Regions from separate parts of the Rhodococcus sp. P4_F3_2 genome, predicted to be linked through region 3. Evidence: riboswitches for the same ligand, from Rfam matches in the RefSeq annotation. Region 3 holds a riboswitch; each other region holds the start of a gene.
The links. Region 3 has a riboswitch for S-adenosylmethionine ahead of AC1DWA_RS04400 (bifunctional o-acetylhomoserine/o-acetylserine sulfhydrylase). Riboswitches for the same ligand answer to the same signal wherever they lie in the genome.
Positions count from the first base shown of each region.

Region 1: it holds a riboswitch for S-adenosylmethionine, as region 3 does, so the genes downstream of both, AC1DWA_RS02090 (FAD/NAD(P)-binding protein) here and AC1DWA_RS04400 (bifunctional o-acetylhomoserine/o-acetylserine sulfhydrylase) in region 3, are expected to answer to the same signal.
Region 2: it holds a riboswitch for S-adenosylmethionine, as region 3 does, so the genes downstream of both, AC1DWA_RS23415 (amino acid ABC transporter permease) here and AC1DWA_RS04400 (bifunctional o-acetylhomoserine/o-acetylserine sulfhydrylase) in region 3, are expected to answer to the same signal.
Region 4: it holds a riboswitch for S-adenosylmethionine, as region 3 does, so the genes downstream of both, AC1DWA_RS23390 (putative leader peptide) here and AC1DWA_RS04400 (bifunctional o-acetylhomoserine/o-acetylserine sulfhydrylase) in region 3, are expected to answer to the same signal.

Region 1 covers NZ_JBFUJN010000001.1:429,558-431,751, forward strand. Annotated here, with positions in the region: gene AC1DWA_RS02090 (FAD/NAD(P)-binding protein) at 1-1,298, opposite strand, end outside; SAM riboswitch class I at 1,303-1,396, opposite strand; gene fahA (fumarylacetoacetase) at 1,475-2,194, opposite strand, start outside.
Region 2 covers NZ_JBFUJN010000024.1:30,367-32,560, forward strand. Annotated here, with positions in the region: gene AC1DWA_RS23410 (amino acid ABC transporter ATP-binding protein) at 1-152, opposite strand, end outside; gene AC1DWA_RS23415 (amino acid ABC transporter permease) at 149-1,123, opposite strand; SAM riboswitch class I at 1,315-1,409, opposite strand; gene AC1DWA_RS23420 (sulfite exporter TauE/SafE family protein) at 1,609-2,194, shown strand, end outside.
Region 3 covers NZ_JBFUJN010000003.1:81,925-84,118, reverse strand. Annotated here, with positions in the region: gene AC1DWA_RS04400 (bifunctional o-acetylhomoserine/o-acetylserine sulfhydrylase) at 1-1,115, opposite strand, end outside; SAM riboswitch class IV at 1,259-1,399, opposite strand; gene AC1DWA_RS04395 (NADP-dependent isocitrate dehydrogenase) at 1,705-2,194, shown strand, end outside.
Region 4 covers NZ_JBFUJN010000024.1:25,535-27,728, reverse strand. Annotated here, with positions in the region: gene AC1DWA_RS23400 (FAD-dependent oxidoreductase) at 1-122, shown strand, start outside; gene AC1DWA_RS23395 (GNAT family N-acetyltransferase) at 131-721, shown strand; SAM riboswitch class I at 739-833, shown strand; gene AC1DWA_RS23390 (putative leader peptide) at 827-931, shown strand; gene AC1DWA_RS23385 (ABC transporter substrate-binding protein) at 1,069-2,194, shown strand, end outside.

The DNA of each region.
Region 1 (2,194 bases), on a different contig from region 3:
GCTGAGAAGACAGCGGCGTCGGCGCTGAAATACGGGTCCGACCTCCGCGCGACGTCTGCCGAGATGTATTCGTTGATCCGGGATTGGACCTCGGCAAGTCCGTCGTAGCGCTCACCGCCGAGTGGGCGGTTCAGTCGCTCGAGATCGATACGGTCTTCCGGCTTCGGAACTGCGTTCTCGACCAGTTCCTGCAATCGAGACGATCCCCAAGCCAGCGAGGCGAATTCGGCGTCGAACTCCTCCCAGGTGCCCACCGTCCGATCCGGGTGCGACGCGAACAGTTCGTGATAGTGGGCGCCTGCCAATTCTTTCGACGCCAGCGGCCAGATGTCGTTTCGGAAATCCAACGGCCCGTCGCCGGGCACAAGATCAGCGGTGAAGAACCGGGGTAGCGGTGGCCGCGCGTCGGCGATCGAGTACGAAATCTTGGAGTGGTACGGCACGCCTCGACGAGATCCGGCGTACAACAGAGGTTCCCGACCCGAGGGAGTGTAAGTGAGGGTGCCGTCCTCACCGCGTTCGAAGACGCCGCCGCGGCTCTCGGCGAGGAGAACCATCCAGTCGATGAAAGCCAGCCCGAGCCCGGCGATCAGAACCGGTTCGCGTTCGGGAATGACATCGGCGTCGAGGTCGGCGGTGTATCCCGGACCTACGTAGGTCAACCCGTGCTCGGACGCGAAGCTGGTCAGCGCGGTTTCACGCGGGGCAGCCAACGCATCGGGGTGCCCTTGCGCGAGAAGGACGGCCGTCGCTTCGATGACAACTCCGTCGTCCAGATGAACCGTCTGTATCTCGCCGACGTTCACGATGTCGACCACGGATCGTCGATGAACCCGAACGTCGACGTGCGCTGGTGCAGAGTCGACCGCGGTCTGGAACACCCAGTTCAGGTATCGGCTCTGTAGTGACCTCGATGCAAACGACGACGGGGTGATCATCGGAACTTCTGCCGCGATTTCGGGAAATTCGGCAAGTTCAGTCGAGTGCTCGGCGACCCATTCCGCGAGGGTCGGACCCGGCAGCACCGGGCCGGTCACGGCGGTGGTCTCGTCGGTGAACATCGTGACGTCCGCGGTTGTCGAATTCATCCACAGAAGCGGCGCCTGGCTGCCTCGCCAAATGCGGCCGGCGCCTGCCGGATACGGGTCCACGACGTGAATGTCGATCGGTACGGGATCGGCGTTCACCGATTCGTGAGCGAGGATTCGCTCGAGTACGCCGGTCCCGCGGGGGCCACCGCCCACGATCACGACGACAGCTGCTGTCCCCACTGAGGTACGGGGTCGATCGCCTGGCACGAGTCCTCCATCGGACCTGGCAGAAAGCACCCGCACCTCAGCAGAGGGGGTTGCTGCGACGTCACGGAGCCAGGACTCTCGATCGCTCTGGATGGTTAGTCCAGCTTATCTTCGGAGAATCGTGAGGCAAGGAATTCCGGACATCAGATCAGCGTGAATCAAACAGTTGTCAATCGTTATCTTTCGGTTTGCGTTGCCGGCAGGATCCGAGCGTGAACATCCCCGAAGCCGATTCGTGATCCCCCGACGCCGGGAGCGGTGGCTGAGATGGCGATGGTGTCGCCGTCTTCGAGAAAGGTTCGAGTCTCGGAGCCCACGGTCACGGGTTCCTTGCCACCCCAGGTCAGTTCGATGAAGGCGCCGCGCTGATCCTTGTCCGGTCCGGAAATGGTTCCGGATGCAAAGAGATCGCCGGTGCTCGCTGCTGCGCCGTTGATAGTGGTGTGCGCGAGCATCTGCGCCGGCGACCAGTACATTTGGGCGTAGGGCGGCCGGGAGACGACGTGACCGTTCCAATCGACGGCCAGGTCGATGTCCAACCCCCACTTCTCCTCGCCGCGCAGGTAAGAGAGAGGTTCGGGGTCCTGCACCGGCGTATCGATTCGGGCAGCTTCGAGCGCGAGCAACGGAACAACCCACGCAGAAATGGACGTCGCGAAGCTCTTCCCGAGATTCGGGCCGAGAGGGACGTATTCCCACGCCTGGATGTCCCGGGCGGACCAGTCGTTCACGACGACGGCGCCGAAGACGTGCTCGGCAAAGTCGTCCGGGGTGATGGAATCGCCCATCTTCGAGGGAGTTCCGACGATGAAGCCCATTTCGGCCTCGATGTCGAGGCGGCGGGACGGTCCGAAATCCGGGTTCTCCTGATCGGGTGACTTGCGCTGTCCGCAGGG
Region 2 (2,194 bases), on a different contig from region 3:
TTACCGGAACCAGACGGACCGAGAATGACGGTCACTTCGCCCTTGCGGACCAGGAGATCAACGCCGGCAAGTACTTCCAGCGTGCCGAACGACTTGTGAATTCCGCGCGCTTCGACGGCATACACCGTCTCTTCGGCCAGTTCTGCGGTCATCGGGTCGCACCTCTCGGAATATCGAGACGCGCATCGCGAATCTCTTCGAACTTCTTGCGCGCCTTCTGTACCGGAGTCAACGGAAGCGCACGGGCGGATCCTCGTGCATAGTGGCGCTCCACGTAGTACTGACCGATCGAGAGCAACGTCGTGAGGATGATGTACCAGATCGTGGCGACCATCAGCAGGGGCACGACTCGTCCGTTGCGGCCGAAGATGACCTGCACCTGGTAGAACAGTTCGGCGATTGCCATGGTGGAGACGATCGACGTTCCCTTGAAGAGTCCGATGACCTCGTTGGCGGCGTTGGGGAGAATCGCTCGCATTGCCTGCGGGAGAACGATCTTGAAGAACTGGCGACTGCGCGGAATACCGAGCGAGTGAGCAGCTTCGATCTGGCCGTGATCCACCGAAATGATTCCGGAGCGGATGATCTCGGCCGAGTATGCAGCCTGGTGCAGCGCCAAACCGATGACCGCCGCGGTGAATCCGCCGATCACACCGCTGACCTGGAAGGTGAAGAACTCGGGCCCGAAAGGTATTCCGAGAGAAAGCGTCTGGTACAGGTATGTGATGTTGAACCAGAAGAGCAGCTGCACGATGAGTGGAATCGAGCGGAAGGCCCAGATGTAGGTCCAAGCGATCACCTGCAGGACCGGGTTTTTCGACAACCGACCGAGTGCCAGGAAAACACCGAGACCGAATCCGAGGATCGTCCCCCACAGCGTCAGTTTGATCGTCATCCACAGCGCGGCGAGCACTGATTTCGCGGTGAAGTACTGCGCGAAGGTCGGCCAGTCCCAGCCGGGGTTGACGACGAGTCCGTGGATGAACTGAGCAAGCAGTACCAGCACGACCGCACTGATCACCCAGCGCAGCGGGTGCCAGGTGCGAGCAACGACAAGCTCCGAGTCCGGAAGTTGCGGCTCGGACACCGACTTTTCGGGGCGGACATCGGTGGGCGCGCTCACGGCGCGCTACCTGACGGAGTGGACATGACGAATAGACCTTTCGGGGAATGGGAACGCAGCTGTGGTCTCGAGTTGGTGAGCTCGAGTTGCGAAGACGACGGTTCGGTCAGCGACAGTGACACGAAGCGGTGCGGCACAGATCGATATGGCGGCGCCTGTGCGGAGCGTGCGAAGTGGAACCCATGTGATGCCTTCCATCGGTCCTGGCGGTAGCACCCGCTCCCGATCACTCGGGGGGTTGCTGCGACGTCGACGAGCCAGGTCTCTCGGTCGCTCTGGATGGTGAGCAAAGACTAGACCCGAAATGTCTAGTCGTCAAATGTTGTATTTCCCTGCACTGCAAGGGAAATGAAAGATCAACCAGGTTGAAATCGCACTGATTCCAACGGTGTCCGAAGCCGCGTTTGACGTGTTCAATGGAGTGTTCGAACGAAGACCGGGACCGCCGTCTGGACCGACTTTTCCTCTGCCGTACCGTCTGCGGAGTGAGTGGACTCGACGCTTTCTTCATATTGCTGGCCGGCATCGGTGCGGGCGCGATCAACGCCGTGGTCGGCAGTGGAACGCTGATCACGTTCCCGACGCTGGTCGCCTTCGGCATGCCGCCCGTGACCGCGACCATGTCCAACGCGGTCGGGCTCGTCGCCGGCGGAGTTTCCGGCACCTGGGGCTACCGACGCGAGCTGTCCGGACAGTGGGATCGACTGAAGTGGCAGATTCCGGCGTCACTCGCCGGGGCACTACTCGGTTCCTGGTTGCTCATGCATCTACCCGAGAAACTGTTCGAAACCATCGTTCCGGTGCTGTTGGTCCTCGCCCTCGCGCTCGTCCTCCTCCAACCACGCATCCAGGCGTGGGCCAAGAAGCGTTCAACCGAAGAAACGACGCTGTCCACCAAGAGGCTGATGCTCCTGACCGCCGGCACCTTTGCGGTCGGCATCTACGGCGGATACTTCACTGCCGCGCAGGGCATCCTTCTCATCGGTGTGATGGGTGCCATCCTCCCTGAAACCCTCCAACGCATGAACGGCGCGAAGAACCTGCTCTCACTGCTCGTCAACATCGTTGCAG
Region 3 (2,194 bases):
GCGTTGACGAACGTCTTGCCCGCATCGATACCTCCGGGCAGCTCGAAGGTGACGATGGCGCCGGTTCCCTTGGGCGTCAGCTGCTTTCCGCGTTCGAACCATGGCGAGGAGGGGAGTCCCGCGTAGGAAACGGAGGCCACCTCGCCGTGGCCGTCGAGGAATTCGGCGACCTTCTGTGCATTGGACACGTGACGCTCGATGCGCAGGCTCAAGGTTTCGATGCCCTGCGCGATGAGGAACGCGTTGAACGGCGCCACGGCGGAGCCGAGATCGCGCAGCAGTTGGACGCGCGCCTTGAGTGCAAACGCCGGCGCGCCGAGGTCTGCGAAGGTGACGCCGTGGTAGCTGGGATCAGGCGTCGTGAAGTTCGTGTGGCGACCCTGCGTCCAATCGAAGGTGCCGCCGTCGACGATCACGCCGGCGATCGCGGTGCCGTGTCCGCCAAGGTATTTGGTGGCCGAGTGAACGACGATGTCGGCGCCGTGTTCGAGTGGGCGGAGCAGGTACGGCGTCGCGACTGTGTTGTCCACGATCAACGGAAGACCGTTCTCGTGGGCCAGCGACGAGATGCCGGGCAGGTCGAGGATGTGGTTCTTGGGATTAGCGATCGTCTCGCCGTAGAACGCCTTCGTGTTCGGGCGAATGGCTTCGCGCCACTGCTCGAGATCGTCGGGATCCTCGACGAAGGTGACTTCGATGCCCAGCTTGCGAAGGGTGTAATGCAAGAGGTTGTACGTGCCGCCGTACAGGTACGGGCTCGAGACGATGTGGTCGCCGGCTTCGGCAATGTTGAGGATCGCGATGGTTTCGGCAGCCTGACCCGAGGAGAGGAGGAGTGCGGCGACTCCGCCTTCGAGGGCGGCGATGCGCTGCTCGACGGCGTCCTGTGTGGGATTCATGATCCGCGTGTAGATGTTGCCAGGCTCGGCGAGGCCGAACAGTGCCGCAGCGTGATCGGTGCTGTCGAAGACGTAGCTGGTGGTCTGGTAGATCGGCAGAGCGCGCGCATTGGTGGCGGTGTCCGCTGTCTGCCCGGCGTGCACCTGCTTGGTCTCGAACGACCAGTTCGCGGTCGGATCAGAAGTTGCTGCGGCGTCGGCTGTGTTGTCGGTCATGATTTGTTCACTCCAGTGGTCTGACGGATAGATGTCGGACGGGGGCGAAGGATCGCCGCCCCGTGCTGGGGTCTATCTACAAGTGCGACACATACTGAGTTACCTCCGTGGGGCTCGGCCCGGTCTGGGGTCCGTCCCTGTCGGACCCGCGCTTGTCACCCGAATTGCGGTGGAACTGCGTGAGCAGATCCACGTCGGGAAACCTGGTCATCACCCGGGGCACCCCACCGCGGTTGGAGGGTTGCCGTCCAGCGAGCCGGGGCTTGACGCTGGCACTCATGACCAAGTCGGATTCTACCGGGAAGTGAGCGCAGTCCTGACGCGGGGCGAATTGTGAGCCGCAACCGCACGCGAGACAGAGCGACGCAGCCCACTAGCAGGCAAAAGTTACTCGCGAGTAGAGACCGATGGGTGGACCTGCCGGTTGCGGCCTCACGGGTTAGCAGTACGCTTGTCTTGTTTGGGACTCATCTCCCGAGATCAGTCCACACCGTCTAGGTTTGATAATCGAACCGTTCGCGGACCCACTCACAAAGTGTGACCGCAACCGTGTAACCAGGGAAACTTCCTAGGAGGACGCGAAGCACCCATGTCCAAAATCAAGGTTGAGGGCACCGTCGTCGAACTCGACGGCGATGAGATGACGCGCATTATCTGGCAGTTCATCAAAGACAAGTTGATCCATCCGTATCTCGATGTGAACCTCGAGTACTACGACCTCGGTATCGAGTACCGCGACGAGACCGACGACCAGGTCACCATCGACGCAGCGCACGCGATCCAGAAGCACGGCGTCGGCGTCAAATGCGCCACGATCACGCCGGACGAGGCACGTGTCGAGGAATTCGGTCTCAAGAAGATGTGGCGTTCCCCGAACGGAACGATCCGCAACATTCTCGGCGGCACGATCTTCCGCGCACCGATCATCATCTCCAACGTTCCGCGACTCGTTCCGGGCTGGACCAAGCCGATCATCATCGGCCGTCACGCATTCGGCGACCAGTACCGCGCCACAGACTTCAAGGTCCCCGGCCCCGGCAAGGTGATGATCACCTACACGCCTGAGGACGGCAGCGCAC
Region 4 (2,194 bases), on a different contig from region 3:
CGGTGGCGGCGGGGTTCTCGGGGCATGGGTTCAAGTTCGGTCCGGCCTTGGGTGAACTTGTGGCGGACCTCGTCGACGGAACCACCCTCGCTCCGGAAGTTTTCAGGCTGGGGGAGCGTTGACCAGATTCATGGAGGAAAGTGTTGTGGCACTGGAGCTCGGAACTCGACAGCTCGAGGGTGTCGGAGCGGTAGAGGTCTATTCGGTATCGCAGGACGATCCCTTGGCAGCTCCACTGATCGCGGAGTTGGCACTCGAATACAGTTCGCGTTACGGCGGGACTCGCGAAGCGATGCTCGAGGATCTCACGACGTATCCGGCAGAAGAATTTGCCTATCCGCAGGGTGCGCTTCTGGTGCTCACCCACGACGGTCTGCCGATCGCCGGTGGTGCGTTTCGTCAATTCGATTCCACCACTGCCGAACTGAAGAGAATCTGGACATCGGTCGACTATCGGAAGCGCGGCCTCGGCAAGGCCGTCGTTCGCGAGTTGGAACGAGAGATCGAACTTCGTGGATACAACCGGGTGTTTCTCACGACGGGTCCTCGGCAACCCGAGGCCGTCGCGCTGTATCTGTCCAGTGGATACACACCGCTTTACGACGCGTCACTCTCGCCCGAAGAGGTGGGCATCCACCCGTTCGAGAAACAACTTCGGGTCCTCGAAAATGTGACTCGAGCAGCAATTCCTACCGACCGGGTTGACAACACCCGAGTTTAACCTCGTACACTTGCGAACGACCATCCAGAGCGACCGAGAGACCTGGCTCATTGAAGTCGCAGCAACCCCCCGAGTGATCGGGTGCGGGTGCTACCGCCAGGACCGATGGAGGAACACGAAATGAAGGCAGTCGAAGGCGGTTTCGATACCGCCTGGTCGCGTCGTCACGTAGACCTGTGCCGCACCGCGGGATCTTTCTGTACCAACTGACCTCGGTCAGTCATTCACACTCAGGCGAGTCGTCGACAAGTCTGTTTTCTCTTCTCTCACAAGTGATTCGTGCTCGATCGCCTTTCTCGTCTCAGGCGACGGGTGCGCTCTTCGGCATGCCTCTTTAGGAGTTCTTGGTGTCTTCGCCCTCATTCGGTGCCCGCAAACGCGCGACCGTAATCGCCGGTATCGGTGCTGTCTCGGTTCTCGGCACCGTCCTCGCCGGCTGCAGCAGCGGGAGTGACAGTGCTGCCGACGCAGGCCCCGCCCAGTCCGGCGGAACCCTTCGCTACGGTCTGTCGCAGGCGCCGACGTGTGCCGATCCGGCCCAGGCCGGCAGTAACCAGACCGTGTATGTCACTCGGACCGTGGTGGATTCGCTGACCGATCAAAATCCCGACTCCGGAGAGATCACCCCGTGGCTCGCCAAGAGCTGGGAGATCAGCCCCGACGCCGCTAGCTTCACGTTCGTCCTTCGCGACGACGCCACCTTCAGTGACGGCACCCCGGTGACGGCGGATTCGGTGAAGAAGACCTTCGACTCGGTCAAGAATCTCGGACCGAACGCGTCGTTGGCGAAGAGTTACCTGTCCTCGTACACCGGTACCGACGTCGTAGATGCTCACACGGCGAAGATCAATTTCTCCGGACCCAATGTTCAGTTCCTGCAGGCAACTTCGACGCCACAGCTCGGAATCCTCGCCGATTCCACCACCGCGCTGGCATCCGAGCAGCGCTGCCCCGGTGCAGCGGTGATCGCCTCCGGACCGTTCGTGTACACCGACTGGCAGCAGGACAAGAGCGTCAAGATCGCCAAGCGTGCGGGATACAACTGGGCGTCGGACGCGGTCGCGCATCAGGGTGAGGCCTACCTCGACGGCGTCGACTTCACGGTGGTCCCCGAATCTGGTGTGCGGGCAGGCAGCGTGGCCTCCGGCCAGCTCGATGCGGTCAGCGATGCGCTTCCGCAGGATGCGCCGCAGATCGAGGGCGCAGGCGGACGAATCCTCACAAGGCCGAACCCGGGTGTGAGCTTCTTCTTCCAGCCAAACGTCAGTCGCGGCGTTCTCGCCGATCAGGCTGTTCGCCAGGCCATCATTCCCGCGATCAACCGCCAAGAACTCGTCGACACCGTTCTGGATCCGTCGTTCTTCCCGGCCACGAGCCCGTTGGCTCACACCACTCCGCTCTACAGCGACGAATCGAGTGTCGTGACGTACGACGCCGACAAGTCGGCGAAGCTTCTCGACGCGGCTGGTTGGA